One region of the Spongiibacter sp. C9W genome, then DNA from elsewhere that is predicted to be linked to it. Evidence: predicted binding sites of a transcription regulator. Region 1 holds the regulator's gene; each other region holds the start of a gene.

Region 1 (5,456 bases):
GTGAGCGCCCGGCCAATCACACAGCCCTGTACCGCCGATAACTGCAATGGGTCTACGCATTTTTTTCGTCTCCGGCCGCTCCGCTTTGGCGAGCAGCATTTTCGATCTGTAAGGGGTCCATTTTCACCGTAGTGGTGGGGAACGCCACATCAGCACCATGCTCGTGGACAATCTCTAAGACTTTTAGCAAAACATCTTGCTTAATCTCGTGGTACTTCACCCACTGGGTTGTCTTGGTGAAGGTATAGATAAAGAAATCCAAGGACGACGCGTTGAACTTATTGAAGTTCACAATCAGCGTTTTTCTGAGATCAATCTCGGGGTGCGCTTCCAGCATGGTTTTTACGTCGCTGATAATGCCGGGTAACTTGCTCGCATCTTCATACCTTACGCCCACCGTTTCATAGATACGCCGGTTCAGCATGCGCGATGGGTTCTCGACGGCGATCTGCGTAAACGTGGCATTGGGCACATACAGTGGGCGCTGGTCAAAGGTGCGAATTCGGGTCTGCCGCCAACCAATATTCTCTACCGTGCCCTCTATCTCTTTATCTGGGGAGCGCACCCAGTCGCCCACAGAGAATGGACGGTCTAAATACACCATCAGGCCACCAAAAAAATTCGCCAACAAATCCTTAGCGGCAAAGCCCACCGCTATCCCGCCAATGCCGCCAAAGGCCAGCACACCAGAAATGCTGTAGCCAAGGTTCTGAAGGATCATCAACACCACAACAATGATGACCGCGCTTCGCACCAGTTTGCCCAGCGCCATCACCGTTGTTTGGTCGATCGGCTCGTCGCTATCGCTGTATTCTCTGGAGAGCAGGCCCGCTTCGATCTCGTGAACCAGCTTCACTAGAAACCAGCCCAAAATCGCCATCACCGCAACGGCTCTGAACGGTTGCAGGGCGGTAAAGATGTCGGCGTCAGTGCTACCGGCGATAATCTCCAATACGTGACTGGCGCCGACCACCCATATCAACAATACCAGCGGACGACGCGCAGCGAGCAAAACGGCATCGTCCCACAAGTTATGCGTGCGTTTAAAACGCTCGCCCAGAACATTCAGCAAGCGGCCTGCCAGTAAGTTCGCCGTCAGAACAATAAGAACAACGATGAACACTTCCGTGAGCCAAGGGTAGCTAGAAAACTCTATACCTTTAATCCAATCCATCGACATCAAACGCTGCCCTCTACTTATACAGATTGCTTGTTAACCCCGAGCCACTTATTCATTAGCGTGCTAAAAAACGGGGTAAAAAAAAAGAAAATCAGTTTAACTTAGCCGGCCATCTTACTGAAAGTGCGAAGATTTAAACTTGAAGCCCATAACAACGACACAAAGCCACACCCGGGCTCTCGGATAAATCCCTACTGGACAGCCCGATGGGACATGATAGCTTGGAGATACGTACTTTAGGAGGTGAACGCTATGGCATCATTAAATGCGTTGATAGGCTGCTGGTACAAAGACCTGGAAACCGGTCAGCAGTTTGAAGTTGTGGCTACAGATGAAGGCCTGGACACAATAGAAGTGCAATTAATCGACGGAGAAATCTGCGAGTACGATTTGGACAGTTGGAGGCAGCTAAAGCTCACCAGTATTGAAGAGCCAGAGGACTGGCGAAATGCATTCGAGCTCAGCGATGACGACTACCGCCATTGGGATGATGGCATCATGCCGGAGCAGATCGGCAACCCGCTACACGAAATCGAGAGCGATGTTGTCAACGGCATCCTCGATGAATTCTAGCCACTGAAACACTGAATTTTCCGCGCTCCCCCTCCTGCCTGCCTTCGGGTGGGCTTCTTTTTGTCTATCCTCCCACTTTCAGCCAACATCAAAATACCCGTTCGCGGCTTGCACAGAACAAAATACTGTATATACTCACAGTTACTGTATAGATAAACAGATGCCAGAACATGGAAAAATTAACCGCCAGACAAGCGCAAGTACTCGAGCTGATAAAAAGCCATATCGACGATACCGGCTACCCACCAACCCGTGCAGACATTGCCAGAGAGCTTGGGTTTCGCTCACCTAACGCTGCCGAAGAGCACCTCAAGGCTCTGGCCAGAAAGGGCGCGATCGAAATTATACCCGGCGCCTCAAGAGGCATTCGCCTTCCAGAAGACCTCGGCATTCCTATTGTTGGTCAGGTTGCTGCGGGTAGCCCTATATTGGCTCAGGAGCACATTGAAGACCATTGCGCGATTTCGCCAAACCTATTTTCTCCCTCGGCCGATTACTTCCTTCGCGTGCGCGGCGACAGCATGATCAATGCCGGAATATTTGAAGATGATCTATTGGCCGTACACCGCTGCCAGGTGGCACAGAACGGACAAATCGTCGTTGCGCGAATTGGAGATGAGGTCACTGTAAAGCGCTTGCAACACCAAAAGAACAAACACCAATTGCTATTAATCGCCGAAAACCCCGACTACGCCCCCATTGAAGTTGACCTGCGAGAACAGGACTTCGCCATTGAAGGCTTGAGTGTGGGTGTACTGAGACGCGGGAGTTAAGCATGGCACTGATCGAACAAACATCACTGTTCTCAAACGCTCAGCAGCACAACGCTGCTACGCGCATTACCGATATCGTGTTGAGCAGTCAGGCGCACCTGTCACGCACGCTGCTGGCCGCCATGCTAATGCAGCTAAGCGGACAAACTGAGGAGCGTTGGTTGTGCTGGGTTGCAGACAGACCTCTCAAACCATTACTCGATGCCTGTGGCAAAGATCGCGGCCAGCGAATATTACAGGTTGTGGCGAACGGCGGCAGCCTCTGTAATATTGCGGCTCGAGCGCTGGAGCGCGGGAAAAGTCACACCGTGGCGGTTTTGACGAACACTCCCCTCAGCACAGAACAACGCTGCGCTCTAGAGCGAGCAGCGCTGGCTGGCGACGCCGAGTGCCTGGTGATACAGCTTCAAAATTAACAGCCAAGAGGGACTCAGCAGCCACAATACATAAGGGGTAAAGAGGTGCTCTACATCCTAGTGGAGGGTCTTTGATGGGGGGTGAATATCGTCCTGATCGTCGTCTTGTGCTTCAGCAGCGTCGTCACTAAGCTCTTCGCTCACAACCTGCGCAGCTTCTAGTCCAGCCTGCACCATTGCACGGGCGATCTCTAAACATGAGCCTGGAATTTGCTCTCTGGCCTCACTTGAGAACCGGATCATCACCAATGGCTTTTCGTCGCCTTCGGAACGCTGAAGCACGATATCGCCATTTGCCAATTCAACCAATTCTAAATAAGCCAGCACAGAGTTTCCCTTGTTTGTTATCACCACGCGTTAACGCGTTTGCTAAGTGTAACAAACCCAGCGACCAGTAGGCCAATCTGTCAGTAGACCGAGCTATCAATACTCCAGGAGTGTGCTTCGGTGTCTCGCGATCAACTCGCTGAGGAACTGCAAGCAGCCCTTAGCAAGTTCAATATCGTCCTGATCAGAAACCGTAACGGTGCTTAGCAGCGACGGATTGTACTGTTTTGCATCACCGGGCTGGCGCACAAAACGGTAGTCCAGCATCCACTTCAACTGATCATCGTGTATTTCGCGATCAGCCAACTCTGCAATTTCCGGAGGATGCGCGGCCTTCGTCAATACTTGAGCAGTCATACGCCCAGTGGGCAGAGTCTGGCTGTACAGCGGTTGCTGGATGAGTAAGTCGGCCAAATGGCACTCGTAGGCCAGCCGTAGCTGCCACAACGCAGACTCAACACAAGCTCGCTGATAATGCCCGCTCCACTGTGGCTCGGCGTCCCTTTCACTGTCAGCGAGATACTGCTTAGCGAAGTGTAAATGGAGGTTGCACTGCCCCCGGTAACTCTCTGACATACGCCCTACTTCGCTTTCTTCACTGGCGATTTTTTAGCCGCTTTTTTCTGCTTTACATGCGCCACCCATTTACCGCCTTCATAAAAGGCGGACCAACCACTGGGTTTGCCGTCAACCTCAGACTGCACATACTGCTCCTTGGTCTTACGGCTGTAGCGAATAACAGTATCTCGCCCCTCGTTGTCTTGCACTGGCGCAGAAAACAAGAAAGCGTATTTAGGATCGATCTCTGCCTGGTGAGGCAGAATCTCTTTCACCTTGGGTGCCCGGGTTTCACGGTTTTTGGGGAAGCCACTGGCAGCCAGGAAGAGTCCGGAGGCACCGTCGCGGAGTACGTAGTGGTCATCGACTTTTTCACACTGCAACTCCGGCATAGGAACCGGGTCCATTTTCGGCGGTGCCGCTTCGCCGTTACGCAGTAATTTGCGTGTGTTTTTGCAGCTCTCGCTCGTGCAACCGAAATACTTGCCGAAGCGCCCCGTTTTCAGCTGCATATCGGCACCACACTTATCACATTCGATAATTGGGCCGTCATAGCCTTTAACCTTAAAGGCGCCCTGCTCAATCTCATAGCCGCTGCAATCGGGGTTGTTGCCACAAATATGCAATTTGCGACTTTCGTCTATCAGGTAACTCTCCATTGCCGTGTTGCACAGCTTGCAACGGTGCATACTACGCAAGACCCGAGACTCTGCCTCTTCGTCTTCCGCATCAATACTAATAAATTCCTCGCCGGGAACCAGATTGATGGTTTGCTTACAACGCTCTTTGGGCGGCAAGGCGTAACCCGAGCACCCTAAAAAGACACCGGTGCTGGCCGTGCGGATTTGCATATTACGCCCGCACTTCGGGCAGGGAATATCCGTTTCGGTGGGCTGGTTGCTGCGCATCCCATCTTCACTGCCCTCCGCTTTTTCGAGGGTCGCCCTAAAGTTGCTGTAAAACTCATCCAGCAGCGCCGTCCAGTTTTTGTCGCCAGACGCAACACTATCCAGGGACTCTTCCATTCGTGCGGTGAAACTGTAGTCGAGAAGATTGCTGAAACTCTCAACTAGACGATCGGTAACAATGTCGCCCATTTTTTCGGCGTAGAAGCGTCGATTTTCGACTTTTACGTAACCGCGGTCCTGAATCGTCGAAATAATGGACGCATAGGTCGATGGCCTGCCGATGCCGCGCTTCTCAAGCTCTTTAACCAATGCTGCCTCGCTGTAACGCGGCGCAGGCTTGGTAAAGTGTTGGCTGGGATCAATCTCAAGCAACTCAAGGTGATCTCCGACTTTTACATCGGGCAGTTCCTGATCGTCGTCTTTTTTGCTCGCAGCCGGCGGCTGAACCTTCATAAACCCATCAAAGCGCATCACACGCCCGCGAGTACGCAGCTCAAACTCCCCCGCTTTGACCGTGATAGACGTGCTGGTGAACTCAGCAGGCACCATTTGGCAGGCAACAAACTGCCGCCAGATCAAGGTGTAAAGACGCTCCGCATCTCGCTCCATGCCGGACAATTGGGTCGGCTCGACATTGACATCGGAGGGGCGAATCGCCTCGTGAGCCTCCTGAGCACCGTCTTTGCTTGAGTAGCGTTGGGGCTGCTCAGGCAGGTAACGC
Region 2 (5,456 bases), 440 kb from region 1:
TAAGGCATTTAAACACTTGTGGGTACCGCTGCTGGGCTCCACGCTAACGACCATGCTGACCTTTATGCCGATTGCCATGATGCCGGGGTCCGCTGGTGAATTTATTGGGCCCTTGGCGAACTCGGTGATTTTTGCGCTGTTTGGTAGCTGGATTATTTCACTCTTTATCATCGCGCCTATCGCAGGGCGCTGGCTGTCTGCCGAGCAGGCGCCGGGAATGTCGTCGTCGGCCATCAACCGCTGGTTTCGCGCATTTCTCAGTCGTGCGCTGATGTGGCCGCGACGCGTGGCATTGCTGTGCTGCGTACTTCCGCTTATTGGCTTTATGGTGTTGAAAACCCTGCCCGAGCAATTCTTCCCGCCCTCGGATCGAGACATGATTGATATCGAGGTGTATTTACCGGCAGGTACTGGCATACGCGAAACCCAGCGCGCCACTGAGCGTATGTCCGAGTGGATCAATAGCCACAGTGAGATTGAGGCCCTGCATTGGTTTGTTGGGCGCAGTGCTCCTTCGTTTTACTACAACCTGCTGGATAATCGCGACGGCACGCCAAATTACGCGCAGGCGATGACAACGGTTAGTGACCCAACTAATGCAAACCGTCTTGTTTCAGTGCTGCAAGATGAGCTGGACCAGGCCTTTCCCGAGTATCAGACAATTGTTCGGCGTTTGGGCCAGGGGCCGCCAACCATTGCCCCGGTTGAGCTGCGTATATACGGCAGCGATATTGCACAGCTAAAACGCCTTGGCGATGAGGTGAGGCGTATTGCGCTAGACCTCGATGATGTTGTGCACGTGCGAGACTCTCTCGGCGAAGTGGTGCCGAAATTGTGGCTGGACGTGGAAGAGAGCGAGGCGCAGCGCAGTCAGGTTGGGCTGCGAGATGTTTCACAACTGCTCGCGGCAAGTGTCGATGGTGTTATTAGCAGCAGTTTACTCGATGGCAGCGAGCAGCTGCCGGTTAGGGTGTCTGGGGCGGGCGTGAAAGAAACCAGTGTTGACCGCTTCCTGTCCTTCCCCCTTATTTTACCGACGGGGTCGCGGCCATTGTCGGCGATTTCCAGCGCAGAACTGCGTCCCGCGCAAGCCCAGATCACCCGGCGCGATGGTCGGCGAATGAACAAGGTTGAAATCTATGTTCGCGACGGCGTACTGCCAGCGGTGGTGTTAGCGGCGGTGCGCCAGTCCCTGGATGAGCACGACTTTATCGTTCCAGTGGGCTACGAGCTGGAGATCGGCGGAGAGGCCGAGGGTCGCAACCGGGCCGTTGGTAAGCTGATGAGCAGCGTTGGCATCATATTGGTGTTGCTGATCGTGACCGTGGTAATGGCTTTCAATTCTTTCCGCCTGTCGGCACTGGTGTTTGCAGTGGCCTTTCAGTCGGCGGGACTGGGTATTTTTAGTCTGTGGTTGGCGGGTTATCCCTTCGGCTTTACCGCGATCATCGGTCTGATGGGGCTGATGGGGCTGGCGGTTAACGCGGCGATTGTTATTCTCACGGAGCTAAAGGCATCGCCGTTGGCGATGGCGGGCAATCGCGCAGAGATTGTTGAAACCGTTTCTGAGTGTACACGTCACATTTCCTCGACGACAATTACCACGGTCGCCGGGCTCGTCCCGCTGTTGATCGCTGAGGGAACATTTTGGCCACCCTTTGCGGTGGTACTTGCTGGCGGCACGGTGTTGACCACTATTCTTTCGCTGGTCTTCGTACCCACCAGCTTTCTGGTACTGCGTCGTCCTTACTTGATGAAATACTTCCCCGGCTTGGCTGAGGATGAATTGAAAGCCGAGCCTAAAGAACAGTTGTCAGCGCCGCTTTAGTGTGTGCGAAGGAGAGGGGTAGCGGCTGTATTGATGGCAGCCGCTAGGCTTTTTTCACTGACCTTGGGCCAATGCGTGAACGTTGTTGTCCTGTTCTTGCGACAAGGTCTCTAAGGCTTCGACTTTGCCCTTGCAGGCCTGAACGAGTGCATCCTTATTTTTGGCGAGTAAAATACCGAAATTCTCAGCTTTGGCATCGTCTACACCGGGAACTTCACGCTGTAGTAGCGCGGTAAATTGCTCGGCGAGCTCGAGCATTTTGTCGTAAGCGTCCGCGTCTTTTTTGCTGTCAAACATCGTGTTGTCCCTGTCGCACATCCACTTGGCTACAACCGCCATGGTTCACCTCTTGCTGTAGTGATTTTTTATAACTGTATATGTATACAGTTATTGTTTCAAGGGGAATAAGGCGTCGCTTTTGTTACACTGCGCGCCGTAGCCGTGGGTAAAAGGACCGGGTAGTGAACCTCAATAAAGAAATTCAGCAAATTAATAACAAGCTCGATTTACAGCGCCGAAAGCGTCAAGCGGCGGTGAGTCGGGGTGATGATATCTTGATCGCTCAATTTGACCGTGAAATTGCGGCATTGGAAAAACGACGTGCCAGTATTAAAGGGCAGCAGTCACGCAGTAACAACAGCAAGGCTGAAATGCTGCAGGCAATGAAGTTCAAGCGGGCTCTAAGCAAGGCCGAGCAAGCTGACATGGGTAAATTGAAAAAATCGGTAAAAGGCTTGGTTGTTGTGCACCCGCTTACCGCACTGGGGCGCGAGATGGGGCTTGATGAGGTGACAGGCTTTTCCCCTAAGTCTTTCTAGACCGGGTTAATACGTGCCGCTGGAGGCGAGTGTCGCTTCCAGCCCTTTGAGTTGTGACAAAACCGCCACTACGCTATGCCTTGTAGCTAACTTCTTTTTTCTCCGTGCCGCGCCCAGTTGATTGGCGAGGTTATCGCCGCAACCCATGCAATGACGATTAGCGCTAACAGACTTTCGCGTATTGCAGGCATAAAAAAAGCCGCCCGAAGGCGGCTTGATTTTAACGCAATGGCTTAGGCAGAAACTTCAGTAATCTCTACTGAGGCAATGCGCGCACCTTCTTCAGCGCCTTTCTGGAAGGACTCAATTTGATCGAAGTTCATGTAGCGGTAAATGTCCGCTGACATGCTCTTCAGGTTTTGAGTGTATTCCAGGTATTCTGCAGGCGTAGGCAGGCGACCAACAATCGCGCCAACCGCTGCCAGCTCGGCAGAGGTCAGGTAAACGTTGGCGCCAGTACCCAAGCGGTTGGGGAAGTTACGTGTAGACGTAGACAGCACCGTGGCACCATCGGCAACACGTGCCTGGTTACCCATACACAGCGAGCATCCTGGCATTTCCATACGCGCGCCAGCGGCACCGAAGATGTTGTAGTAACCTTCTTCCATCAGCGTGTGCTGGTCCATCTTGGTTGGTGGCGACAACCACAGCCGGGTAGAGAGGCTGCCTTTGTGGGCGTCCAGCAGTTTACCGGCTGCGCGGAAGTGACCGATATTGGTCATGCAGCTACCGATAAAGACTTCATCAACTTTGTCGCCGGCAACTTCAGACAACAGCTTGGCATCGTCTGGGTCGTTCGGGCAGCAAACCACGGGCTCGGTCAGCTGGTCCAGATCGATTTCGATAACTGCTGCGTATTCTGCATCTGCATCGCCTTCGAGCAGGCTTGGGTTGGCCAGCCACTCTTCCATTTTGCGAGCGCGACGCTCAAGTGTGCGTGCATCGCCGTAGCCTTCGCTGATCATCCAGCGCAGCAGGGTGATGTTTGAACGCAGGTATTCTGAAATTTCCTCGATACCTTGCTTGATGGTACAGCCCGCAGCAGAGCGCTCAGCAGAGGCGTCAGACAATTCAAAGGCTTGTTCTACCGTCAGGCCTTCCAATCCTTCGATCTCAAGAATGCGGCCAGAGAAGATGTTCTTCTTGCCTTTTTTCTCAACCGTCAGGTGACCATCTTTGATGGCTTGGTAGGGAATCGCGTGAACCAGATCGCGCAGGGTAATACCGGGCTGCATTTCGCCTTTAAAGCGCACCAGCACAGACTCGGGCATATCCAGTGGCATAACGCCAGTGGCTGCAGCAAAAGCGACCAGACCAGAACCCGCAGGGAAGGAGATACCCATTGGGAAGCGGGTGTGAGAGTCGCCGCCAGTACCGACTGTGTCAGGAAGCAGCATGCGGTTCAGCCAGCTGTGGATGATACCGTCGCCGGGGCGCAGAGAGACACCGCCGCGCGTCATAATGAAGTCTGGCAGGCTGTGCTGGGTGTCGATGTCAACGGGCTTGGGGTAAGCCGCGGTGTGGCAGAAAGACTGCATGGTCAGATCGGCAGAGAAACCGAGGCAGGCCAGATCTTTCAGCTCGTCGCGGGTCATCGGGCCAGTGGTGTCCTGAGAGCCGACGGTAGTCATTTTGGGTTCGCAGTAAGTGCCGGGGCGTACGCCTTGGCCTTCGGGCAGGCCGCAAGCGCGTCCGACCATTTTCTGGGCCAATGTGAAGCCTTTGCCAGTGTCGGCGGGCTGCGAAGGCACGCGGAACAGAGTCGAGGGCTCAAGGCCTAATGATTCGCGTGCTTTTGTGGTCAGACCACGGCCGATGATCAGGTTGATACGGCCACCAGCGCGCACTTCATCCAGCAGGACGTCGGATTTCAGGCTGAATTCGCTGAGAGTTTCGCCAGTTTCAACGTTCTTGATCACGCCGTCATAGGGGCGAATTTCAATCACATCGCCCATGTTGAGTTTTTCAACGTCGGCTTCAAAAACCAGGGCGCCAGCATCTTCCATGGTGTTGTAGAAGATAGGGGCAACCTTGCCGCCAATACACACACCGCCACCGCGCTTGTTGGGCACGCCGGGGATGTCGTCACCGAAGAACCACAGTACCGAGTTGGTGGCAGATTTACGTGAAGAGCCCGTGCCAACAACGTCGCCAACCATTGCGATTGGGTGGCCTTTCTTCTCCAGCTCAGCAATTTGGGCCAAGGGACCAATTTTGCCTTGCTCGTCGGGCTTGATGCCGTCGCGCTCCATTTTGTACATGGCCAGTGCGTGCAGCGGGATATCAGGACGCGACCACGCGTCTGGCGCGGGTGACAGGTCATCGGTGTTGGTTTCGCCAGTCACCTTGAAGACAGTTTTAACAATGCTTTCGGGCACGTCATCGCGGCTGGTGAACCATTCTCCATCTGCCCAGCTTTGCATAACCGCTTTAGCCAGCTCGTTACCGGCTTTGGCTTTTTCTTCCACGTCGTGGAAGGCATCAAACATCAGCAAGGTGTGCTTGAGCTCTTCGGCAGCCAGAGGAGCCAGTGCTGCGTCGTCGAGGAGTTCAACCAGTGTTGCGATGTTGTAGCCGCCGTGCATATTGCCCAGCAGTTTAACGGCTTCTTCTTTGGTGATGAGAGGGCTGCTAGCCTCGCCTTTAACGATGGCAGACAGGAAGCCTGCTTTTACGTATGCTGCTTCATCTACGCCCGGTGGCACGCGGTTCGAGATCAGGTCCACCAGCGTCTCTTCTTCACCGGCTGGCGGATTCTTGAGTAGCTCAACTAAGCCGGCTACTTGCTCTGCGTTCAGGGGCTTGGGGAC
Region 3 (5,456 bases), 1.5 Mb from region 1:
CCAGTAAAAATTCAATCTCTCATCACACGCGAAACGGGAGCGGGCCAAACGCCCTGCAAAACCCTAAGGTTTTAGCGCCTCCCTTCTCCCGTTCACGCCAGCAACGCGGGGCAGAGCCCCGCCCGCCGCTTACTTCTTGTCGTCGTCTTTGACTTCTTCAAACTCCGCATCGACAACGTCGTCGCCGGCCGCTGAGGCTTCAGGCTGCTCACCGCCTGCCGCTTCCGCTTCTGCCGCTTGCTCGGCGTACATCTTTTGCGCCAGGCCAGCAGAGGCTTCGCTAAGCTCTTTGGCAGCCGCTTCGATAGCCTCGACGTCGTCGCCTTTAACGGCCTCGTCAACCTTCACCAGCGCTGCTTCAATGGCTGACTTCTCTTCGTCACTCGCCTTATCGCCCGCTTCTTCCAGCGTTTTGCGAGTCGCGTTAGCCAGACCTTCGGCGTTGTTGCGCGCAGTGACCAGCGCCTCAAATTTCTTATCAGCTTCGGCATTCGCCTCGGCATCGCGCACCATTTGCTCGATCTCGTCCTCGTTCAGGCCGCTGGAAGCAGTGATGCGAATAGACTGCTCCTTGCCAGTTGCCTTGTCTTTGGCCGATACATGCAAAATACCGTTGGCATCGATGTCGAAGGTCACTTCGATCTGCGGCAGGCCGCGCGGTGCCGGCGGAATGTCTGCAAGGTCGAAACGGCCGAGTGACTTGTTCGCCGACGCCTGCTTACGCTCACCCTGAACCACGTGAATGGTTACAGCAGTCTGGTTGTCTTCCGCGGTCGAGAACACCTGCGACTTCTTCGTTGGGATAGTCGTGTTCTTCTCGATCAGCGGTGTTGCCACACCACCCATGGTTTCAATACCCAGGCTCAGCGGGGTGACGTCGAGCAGCAGTACATCTTTTACATCACCCGACAGTACCGCACCTTGCAGGGCAGCACCCATCGCAACGGCCTCATCCGGGTTCACGTCACGACGCGGCTCTTTGCCGAAGAATTCAGTCACTTTAGACTGCACCAGCGGCATACGCGTCTGACCACCAACCAGAATCACTTCGTCAACCTCAGAGGCAGACAAACCGGCATCTTGCAGCGCCGTTTTCATTGGCTCCAGCGAACGCTTCACCAAATCCTCAACCAGCGACTCCAACTTGGCACGGCTCAATTTAACAACCAAGTGCTTAGGACCGGTGGCATCTGCCGTGATGTAAGGCAGATTAACCTCGGTTTGCTGACTGGATGACAATTCGATCTTCGCTTTTTCAGCCGCTTCTTTCAGGCGCTGAACTGCCAGCGAGTCACCTTTCAGGTCAATACCGTTTTCTTTCTTGAACTCTTCCGCCAGGTAATCAATCAGGCGCAGGTCAAAATCCTCACCACCCAGGAAGGTGTCACCGTTGGTCGCCAGCACTTCGAATTGATGCTCGCCATCCACCTCGGCAATTTCGATGATCGAGATATCGAAGGTACCACCACCCAGGTCGTACACGGCTACGGTGCGATCGCCCTTGGCCTTGTCCATACCGTAGGCCAGTGCAGCCGCCGTCGGCTCGTTGATAATCCGCTTCACTTCCAGACCAGCGATACGGCCGGCATCTTTAGTCGCCTGACGCTGAGAGTCGTTGAAGTAAGCAGGAACCGTGATAACCGCCTCGGTGATTTTTTCACCCAGGTAGTCTTCAGCGGTTTTCTTCATTTTCTTCAGTACTTCCGCAGAGATCTGCGGGGGTGCCAGCTTTTCACCCTTTACTTCAACCCAGGCATCGCCGTTGTCGGCTTTGCTGATGGTGTAAGGCACCATCTTGATGTCTTTTTGAACAACATCGTCCTCAAAGCGGCGACCGATCAGGCGCTTAACCGCATACAGGGTGTTGTCCGGGTTCGTCACCGCCTGACGTTTGGCGCTCTGACCAACCAGAATTTCATTGTCGTCAGTGTAAGCAACAATAGAAGGCGTGGTGCGACCACCCTCGGCATTCTCAATAACCTTTACCTTGTCGCCATCCATTACCGCCACACAGGAGTTGGTGGTGCCAAGGTCGATACCAATAATTTTACCCATAACTTTTCTCCGCATTCGCTGTTTACTGCGCGAGGCACCCAGGCCCCGTTAAACTCTGTTCTTGCTGTAGATATTGGTCCGTTTTTCTCAATTTCAAGCCGGCCATCAACATCTCAGGTGTGAATATTTGGCAGTTACTCCGCCTTCGCGACCACAACCATCGCCGCACGCAGCAGGCGCCCGTTCAGGGTGTAGCCCTTTTGCATCACATCAATCACCGAGTTCGGCTCCGCACTCGGGTTAGGCACCATCGCCATCGCCTCGTGGAATTCCGGGTCAAATGGCTGACCGGTTGGATCGATCTGTTCAACATTGTGGCGCGCCAGCGCATCCAGCAATGATTTGCGCGTCAACTCCACACCTTCAAGAATCGGCTTCAGCGCCTCGTCTTCGGTATCGGCAGCCGCAAGCGCGCGATCCAGATTGTCCGCCACGCTCAACATATCCCCGGCGAACTTCTCCAGCGCAAACTTGCGCGCGTTCTCGGCGTCTTTCTCGGCGCGGCGACGCACGTTCTGCGCCTCTGCTACAGCGCGCAACGCCTGCTCTTTGGCATTGGCCGCCTCTTCACGCGCGGCGTCCAGCTGCGCCTGAAGATCATCTCCCGCATCGGCGCCCTGCTCTTCAGCAACCTGCTCAACCGATTCTGCCTGCTCCGCTGCCAGCTCTTCAGCCGCGGCTGTTTTATCTTGTTCCTCTGCCACCTTAGCAGCCTCCTTCATTTCGCCGGACGGCCCAGCCGCCCAATAACTTCCGCACCCCGAGGGTGAGCTTCCCCGTGTATGGGGGCTCTGCCTGTTTTTTCAAGGCCGCCGGTATTTTTAATTCCCGGAACGCAACCAGGGCTTGAGCGGGCACAGCCAACTACTGTATAAATAACCATACATCTTCATTTTGGAGCCGCCACCATGCTGGTTCATTTAAGCGTCAGCAATTTCGCCATCACCCAAGCCCTGGAAATCGAGCTACAGCCGGGAATGACGGTATTAACAGGCGAGACCGGCGCCGGCAAATCGATTATGCTCGACGCACTCGGCCTGACACTGGGCGACCGCGCAGACAGCGGCGTCGTGCGGGCGGGCGCCGAGCGCGCCGACATCCACGCCGAATTCGATATCAGCGATATTCCCCTGGCCCGCCAATGGCTGCAGGAGCGAGAACTGCTAGCGGGCAACGAATGCCGACTGCGACGAGTAATCACCAAAGAGGGTCGGTCGCGCGCCTATATCAACGGCCAGCCCGCCACCGTAAACGACACCAAAGAGCTCGGCGGCCTGCTTATTGATATTCACAGCCAGCACGCCCATCAGTCCCTGCTTAAAAAGCCCTATCAACGACAGCTGCTCGACGCCTTTGCCGGCGCCAGCGAACTGTGCAGTTCACTCGGGGAAGACTGCCTGCGCTATCAGCGCATTAGCAAGCGCCTCAACGAACTCGAAAGCCACCTCGATGAGCAAAACGCCCAGGAACAACTGCTGCGCTACCAACTCGACGAACTAGAGCGCCTCGATATTCAGCCCGGCGAAATTGAAGAACTGGAGATCCAACAAAAGCAGCTCGCCAATGCCGAGCAAATTCTGGCCGCCAACCACCACAGCCTGGCACTGTGCCGCGAAGGCGAAGTCAACGCGATGGGTATTTTGCATCAAGCGCTCTCGTCACTGAGCGGCTGCCAGCACGGCCACCCAGCGCAAGAAGCCGCCATCAGTCTGATTGAGAGCGCGCGCATTCAGATCGAAGAGGCCGCCAGCGAACTGCAGCGCGTCACCGACGAAACGGAACTGGACCCCCAGCGCCTGCAAGACGTTGAACAACGGCTTGACGCCATCTACCAAACCGCGCGCAAACACAAGATTCAACCCGAAGAACTTCCCGAGCTGCAACAATCGCTGCAACACCAGCTCGAGCAGCTCGACGCAACCGATGAAAAGCTCGATGCCATGCGCCAGGAGCAACAGCAGGCGCTCAGCAACTACCAGAGCAAAGCCAAGAAGCTGAGCAAGCTGCGCAGCGCCGCCGCGTTAAAAATGAAAAAACGCATTGAGGGCAAACTGGGCGAACTGGCAATGAAACACTGCGAAGTGGAGTTTGCCATTATTCCTCTTGCTGACGATGAGCCGCACAGCCACGGCGCCGAAGACATCGAAATTCGCATTCGCAGCAACCCCAACGCCGCGATGGGCCCGCTGCATAAAATTGCCTCGGGCGGCGAATTGTCGCGTATCAGCCTGGCCATACAAGTCGTCACCGCTCAGGTTGCCGCCGTCCCGACAATCGTCTTCGACGAGGTGGACGTGGGCATTGGCGGGGCGACCGCAGAAATTGTCGGCCAGCTACTCAACGACCTGGGCAAACGCAGCCAAGTGCTGTGCGTCACCCACCAGGCACAGGTGGCCAGCCAGGGCGACCACCATATTCGCGTTAAGAAAACCGGCAACAAGACGGCCTTGCGAACCGAGCTGGAGCCGCTGGCAGAAGATCAAAAAATCGAGGAAATTGCCCGAATGCTGGGCGGGATAGCGATAACCGAGAACACCTTGGCACACGCCAGAGAAATGCTCGGCATACGCCACTGAACGCGGGCGGCAGCGCCGCCCGCAAGATAAGCGTTACTTCTTGGGACGAACGTATAACACCAAGCTGTGATCGACGAGTTCAAAGCCGCGCTCTTCCACCAGTTTATGTTGGCGCTCCTCGATCACGTCATCGTAAAACTCAATTACCTCACCACTCTCCATACACACGATATGGTCGTGGTGCTCGCCCTTGGCCAATTCGAAAACGGAATGCCCGGCCTCAAAGTTGTGGCGCACCACCAAGCCGGCGGCCTCAAACTGAGTGAGAACACGGTAAACGGTCGCCAGGCCCACATCTTCACCAGACTCCATCAGCGAACGGTAGACATCTTCCGCACTGAAGTGCTGATTTTCAGCTTCGGCCTGCTCAAGCAGTTGTAGAATTTTTACCCGAGGTAGGGTGACTTTAAGCCCAGCTTTGCGGAGCTCTTGATTTTCGCTTGACATAAACCACTGACCTTAGCGTTGTGTTTAGGTTTGCGCTATTATCCCTGCCTCTGCGAGTGATTGGAACCCTGACTATGTTTTTGCGTATTGCTACCGCCAGCCTGGTAATTTTGCTTGGCGCCTGCAGCTCTCTGGAGTTTCCCGGCGTTTACCGCCTGCCCATCGATCAGGGCAACATCATCACCCAGGAAATGGTAGATCAGCTTGAAATCGGCATGAGCCGCAGCCAGGTTGAATACGTTATGGGCACGCCGCTGATTCGCGACAGCTTCAGCCCCGACCGCTGGGATTATGTGTACACGTTGAATAAAGAAGGCAAGCCCGCCGAGCGCCACCAGCTCAGCGCGTACTTCCAAGGCGACAAACTGGTGCGCATTG
Region 4 (5,456 bases), 590 kb from region 1:
TGAGTTGGTTGATGAGCTGGTTGTCCAAGCCCAGTGCCTTGCCCACATCGCGCACAGCGCTTCGGCGCCGGTAGCTAATAACGGTGGCAGCTAAAGAAGCATGGCTGCGACCATACTTGCGATAAATGTATTGAATCACCTCCTCTCGGCGTTCGTGTTCGAAATCGACATCGATATCCGGAGGTTCATCGCGCTCCCGTGAAATAAAGCGTTCAAATAGCAGCTCGCTCCGGCTTGGGTCGACTTCCGTGATGAATAAGCAATAACACACTGCTGAGTTTGCCGCGGAGCCCCGGCCCTGGCAAAGAATGCCCTGACTGCGGGCAAATTGGACGATGTCGTAGACAGTGAGGAAATAGTGCTCATAGCGTAGCTCAGCAATGAGGCTTAGCTCTTTATCAATACTGCTCTGAACATCGCCTGGAATGCCTTGCGGCCAGCGTTTCTCGGCGCCCATTTGGGTTAGCTCGCGCAAAAAAACGGTGGCACTTTTTTCCTTGGGTACCAGCTCGGTGGGGTATTGGTACTTTACCTCTTTTAGATCGAACTGGCAGCGAGCGGCAAGTTTGTCGCTTTCGTCTAACAAGGCCTGAGGGTAGTCGCGCGATAATAGCTCCCGAGGTTTTATATAGTATTCGCTATTCATCAAGGTGTTGCGGCCGAGTTGGCCAACCGTTGAATGCAGGCGAATTGCGCGAAGCACATCGAATAGGGGGTGGCGGCTGCGACAGTGCATCAAAATATGGGGGGCGGCCACAAGCGGAATTTGGTAGCGGCACGCCAGGTCATAGTGTTTGAGGTAATACGCTTCCTGTTGGGCAGTGCAGTGCAGCGCGACACCCAGCCACAGGCGCGCTGGGAACAAGGCCTTTAAATCCTTCAAACCAGTTGCGCCACATTTACTTTCAGGAAGATAAATCGCGAGTAGGTGCCGGTTGAAGCGCTGAAGTGCCTCCACACTCAGGGAATAATCGCCTTTGGCGCTATGCAAACGGCTGTAACTGATGAGTGAGCATAGCTCGCTGTAAGCTTGCCGACAGGGCGCGACGAGTAGCAGTTGGAACCCTTCTTGAAACTGGAAGCGTGCGCCGCATATCAGCTTGATATTTGCGTCTTTGGCCGCTTGCCAGGCCCGCACTATTCCCGCCAGAGAAGCTTCGTCACACAGGGCGATTGCTTTGTAGCCATTCGCCTCGGCTTGGGCAACCAGCTCCTCCGGGTGGGATGCCGCGCGTAAGAAACTGAAGTTGCTCTGACAGTTCAGCAGTGTGGCCATGGCGCTTTCAGGAAAAAAAGCCGTGCAGGTACCACTGCTGACTGAGGCAGTCTTTAAACAGCCAGCACAGGCCGTGGTCGTTGTGTCGGGCGATGTAGTAGTCGCGAACCTGGCGTTGCTGCCACCAATTACTATCCAGGCGTTCTGGGCCTTGAAGTATTTCAAGGGGGCCCTGCCAGACCAATCCGGTGGTAGTGCGTTGAAGGGGCAGAGGCGTCGGCAACAGCAAACTGGGTCTGAGCGCTTCACTGCTTGCCTCGTGGTCACGGTGTTCGCAGTTATAGTCGCTGACGGGGCACGCAACGCCTTGTTGTTCCGGTAACACTCGGTCGTCTATCTTCAACTGCTGAAGCGCGTTGTCACCTAGGCGCAGCTGCAAGCTGTTGATTAGGCGAAGTTGGGCGTCACTCTGCTCGGTGGCTTCTCTATGCTCGTCAAAAAGTTGCTGTTTGGTGGCTTCCAGGCTGACAAACTCTCTGCATTCCAAAGTAATGCCTTCTACAGCGCCAGCTAAGGTAAACCCTTCCAGCTGCAGAGCGATGAGTTCGAGAAGGTTTTTGCGGTGAAAGTGGCGGTGATTAACCGGCGTTTTCCAGTGCTGGCGTTCGCCGCTCAAATAGTGGAAGGTCCAGTGCAGGTCACGGTTTAAGCACTGGCGCAGACGTAAATAGACCTCTAGTTCTTTGAGCATGGCAGACATCGGAAAGCGCAGCTGATCACTCTGAAATAAGCCGCCATCAAACTGACGCTCACTGACAAAAACGTCAGCGGGTTGGTAGCGCTGTCTCGGATCCTGCTTGCGCCCAGTTAGGCGGGCGACAAAGTCGGCCATAACCGGGTCGAAGCTGCTCAACAGTTGCTTGCGCGGCAGGCTAAGAACATCCCCTAGTCGCCTCAGGCCCATATTGTGCAGCGCTTCTAATTGGGCGCTTGGCAGCGGGAGCTGGCGGCAGGGTAGTGACGCCAGTGCGCGCTTTAGTGCATCGCGTTTGAGCTCGCCCTCGGCATTTACTAGATGAGCGGGGCGAATGCCTTGCAAGCTTAAGAGTTCTGCTGCCAAAGGGGTATTGCCCAGGCCAATATTTAACTGTAAGCCGCGTTTTCGATAGGCGGAAAGCAGGGCGCGATACAAACGCTGCAAGTTGCCAAATAGCTTGAGCGAGCGGCTCACCTCCAATAAGAGTGCGTTGGGCGGCGATAGACTGATGTCGTCGCTGAAGCGATAGGCCCAAAGAGCCAGGCGCTGCCAGTGGGCCTGTTCGCACTCGCTCTGCTGCGGTTGGCAGTAGAGCGAGGGGCAAAGCGCTAAAGCAGTGGTTAACGACATTCCCTCGGTCACGCCCGCGAGCCTGCTAGCGGCGTTCACCAGTGCTACCTGTTGCTGTGCAATCAGGGCGCAGGGCTCGCTCAGCGGTGCGCCGGGCAAGGCCTCCAAACCCAGTAGTGGGAACCGTAAGCACACATACAGCATGGATTATGACCGTATTACTGGGTGGCTAGAGGGTGTTGACGGACGTCCAGCGACATGGAGATTGACCGCAAGGCGCCGCCGCGGGTTGGTGTTTGTTGGCCACTCATTAACAGGGCGCTGGGCTTCAGTTAGCTGTTTATTTCGCGGCAGTGTGAGTTGCTGGCCGGCATGACCACCATATTGTTTAAGAATGACCAACTTAATGTCTCGAGGCCCCCCTTCGACCTGTACGCGCAGCGGGGCAGGCGAGGCTTGTGGTTGGCAGCGGCTTGGGCGGAAGTGAAGGTGCCAGCAGTGACCTTCACGTGCTGCCAAATGTAATCGCCGTAGCTGCTTGTCATTCGGCGAACAATTTGCCGACCAGCTGAGTAGCGCGCAAAAGACCCCGCTGCGCAAGGCCTCTTCGGCGGCCCAAAGCTGGTGTTGACGATGGGCATGAATCAGCCACTGCTGTTGTGCAGCCAGGCCGTGCTGAGCAAGCCCAGGGGCAAAGGGGAGATAAGGCGGGTTTAACCAGGCAATGGGGCGATCGCGATTGAGCTGGCTCAGCGTAGGCATGACCAATTCCAGCTCGCCTATCCCGGGTGTATCACACAAAAATTCACTGCTGCCGCTGCTCGGCCAGCCGCCTTGATGTAAGGCTCGGTCTAGGGGAGCAAAGCCCGTCGCGTTACTCTGGCCGCCTACTGTGTGGCGGCGACGTTGTTTGGCTGGCCACAGCTGCTGTCGGTTGATAAGTTGTTCAAGTGTTTTACTAGGCATTGGACATGGCGCGAATCTATATACTGTATACATATACAGTATATCAACTGGCTGGAAAGTCAATAAATCCAACGCGTCGTTCTATGACAAATCAGGAGCTGGTATGCAATGCCCCCTAGCGTCACTCATCCACGATTACCGCCTAGCCCTGTCTGAAAGTGATACGGCGGCACGTTATTGCAGTGTGGCGACGGTAGATGGTCAGCAGGCGAGCACAAGAACGGTGGTACTGCGTGATATCACCACTTTAGGGCCAATGATTTTTATCAACGATAGCTCGCCAAAGTGGCCGGTGCTGATGGCAGGTGGCAGCGAGGTATTGCTGTTCTGGCCTTCGCAAATGCGCCAATACCGCCTGCGCGGTACATGGCAGGTGCTGGGTGAGAACGAGATGCTTGAGCATTGGCAGAATAAACCCGATGCGGCAAAACTGTTGGATCACCTGTACCAGCGCCTCCCGCAAAGCTCGACGCTAACCTCAGCTGCACAGCTGCGAGAGGAGCTCGATGGCTTGCGACAACGCTTTGCTGGCGCCGACATTCCCTTTGTCGGTAACGCGCGGGGAGTGGTTCTGGCAGTGGACTATCTGGAGTCCTGGTGCGCAGCAGCGGATGGGGTACACCAGCGCCGCCTATATCGACGGATCAATGGCGACTGGCTCAGCGAGCCTTTGGTTCCTTAGGGACTGGCTATTCCACGTACGCTGGTTGTGGCAATAGGCCGCTGGCATAGGCCATTACATGGAAGAGAAAATTCTGCTCATTTGTGCCCGATAGCAGCGCTGCACCGGGGCCAATGGCGTAGACAGCAACATCCTCGCCGCCGTGAGTTTCACTACTGAGAGGAACGAGAGCGTCCTGTTGAAACTCTCTGGCCTGGGTGTCAACGCCGTGCAGATCGCGGCGACTACTAGCTGCCGTCTTCTCTTGGGAGCTGAAATACTCAGAGCCGGGGCCGTTGGCATAAGCCAGGGTTGTGTAGGGCAGGCCATCTGCCGCGGTGCTTGGAGTACTGCTGCCCACGCTGACTACCTTACCCAGTATCGGGTTGCCCCGCCGAGGATAGCCTGCAATCGTGAAGACATGGCTGTGATCCGCTGTGACGACAATGAGTGTGTCCTCGGGGCTGGTTTGCTCTACGACAAGTGCCACCGCCTCAGACAAAGCAATGGTGTCATGCAAGGCCTTACTGGCATTACCAGCGTGGTGGCCGTGGTCGATGCGTCCCGCTTCAACCATAAGGAAAAAGCCCTGCTCATTTTTGCTGAGTAATGCGAGGGCCGCCTCGGTCATTTCCCTTAGCGATGGCTCGTTGTCAGGTTCGTCGCGGCGTTCTAGCTCATACTGCATGTGTGAGCCACTGAAAAGCGCGAACAGTTTTTCTGTGGCCGCTAAGTCGAGTGCATTCAGCGCTGCTTTACTATCGAGGTAGCGTGCTGCTGGGTATTGCTGCTGCCACTCAGCGAGTAAATTGCGCCCGTCAGTGCGCTGGCCCCCATCGATACTGGCGGGTAAGAAATGCCGTCGTCCGCCGCCCATAACCACGTCAATGCCGTCAACGTCCACATTGGCAAAGCGGGCCTCCAGGTTTTTTTCAAAGCCGATTAGTTGACTGGCAATATCCTCACAGCCAGCTGAAATTGCCTGTTGTGGCAAGGTGCTGTTGTCTTCCCAGTTACGGTCAGCCGATTTGGCATACGTCGCCGCGGGTGTGGCGTGGGTAACACGTGCGGTGGACACCAGACCTGTGGTCTTGCCGGCAATTTCTGCGAGTTCGAGCAGGCTAACTAGCGCATTTCCCGTGGCGCTGCTGCAATCGCCGCGGCGAGTATTTTCGTCAACGCCTAGCAAACCAATATTGGTTTTAACGCCCGAGACTATCGCGGTCATGGTACCGGCCGAATCTGGGGTTTGAGCATCCACATTGTAGGTTTTTACCAGGCCGCTG

The links. Region 1 encodes LexA, which represses DNA repair genes until DNA is damaged. Its sites were predicted from a motif close to ACTGTNTNTANANACAGT; they were not measured.
Region 2: a site for LexA is predicted at 2,199-2,216, ahead of AC2Q8J_RS00810 (YebG family protein). Genes of this name have one in related genera too.
Region 3: a site for LexA is predicted at 2,922-2,939, ahead of recN (DNA repair protein RecN). Genes of this name have one in related genera too.
Region 4: a site for LexA is predicted at 3,532-3,549, ahead of imuA (translesion DNA synthesis-associated protein ImuA). Genes of this name have one in related genera too.

What each region holds. Positions count from the first base shown of each region.
Region 1 is NZ_CM170672.1:619,814-625,269, forward strand. It holds gene AC2Q8J_RS02955 (S-methyl-5'-thioinosine phosphorylase) at 1-60, opposite strand, end outside; gene AC2Q8J_RS02960 (mechanosensitive ion channel family protein) at 53-1,180, opposite strand; gene AC2Q8J_RS02965 (DUF6763 family protein) at 1,433-1,753, shown strand; gene lexA (transcriptional repressor LexA) at 1,924-2,526, shown strand; gene AC2Q8J_RS02975 (hypothetical protein) at 2,529-2,942, shown strand; gene AC2Q8J_RS02980 (hypothetical protein) at 3,000-3,269, opposite strand; gene AC2Q8J_RS02985 (DUF6586 family protein) at 3,366-3,845, opposite strand; gene topA (type I DNA topoisomerase) at 3,851-5,456, opposite strand, start outside.
Region 2 is NZ_CM170672.1:182,845-188,300, forward strand. It holds gene AC2Q8J_RS00805 (efflux RND transporter permease subunit) at 1-1,828, shown strand, start outside; gene AC2Q8J_RS00810 (YebG family protein) at 1,883-2,167, opposite strand; gene AC2Q8J_RS00815 (YibL family ribosome-associated protein) at 2,290-2,646, shown strand; gene acnB (bifunctional aconitate hydratase 2/2-methylisocitrate dehydratase) at 2,880-5,456, opposite strand, start outside.
Region 3 is NZ_CM170672.1:2,598,646-2,604,101, reverse strand. It holds gene dnaK (molecular chaperone DnaK) at 130-2,055, opposite strand; gene grpE (nucleotide exchange factor GrpE) at 2,190-2,759, opposite strand; gene recN (DNA repair protein RecN) at 2,964-4,631, shown strand; gene fur (ferric iron uptake transcriptional regulator) at 4,665-5,078, opposite strand; gene AC2Q8J_RS12335 (outer membrane protein assembly factor BamE) at 5,153-5,456, shown strand, end outside.
Region 4 is NZ_CM170672.1:1,210,073-1,215,528, reverse strand. It holds gene AC2Q8J_RS05850 (error-prone DNA polymerase) at 1-1,276, opposite strand, end outside; gene AC2Q8J_RS05845 (Y-family DNA polymerase) at 1,284-2,747, opposite strand; gene imuA (translesion DNA synthesis-associated protein ImuA) at 2,751-3,509, opposite strand; gene AC2Q8J_RS05835 (hypothetical protein) at 3,613-4,191, shown strand; gene AC2Q8J_RS05830 (alkaline phosphatase family protein) at 4,199-5,456, opposite strand, start outside.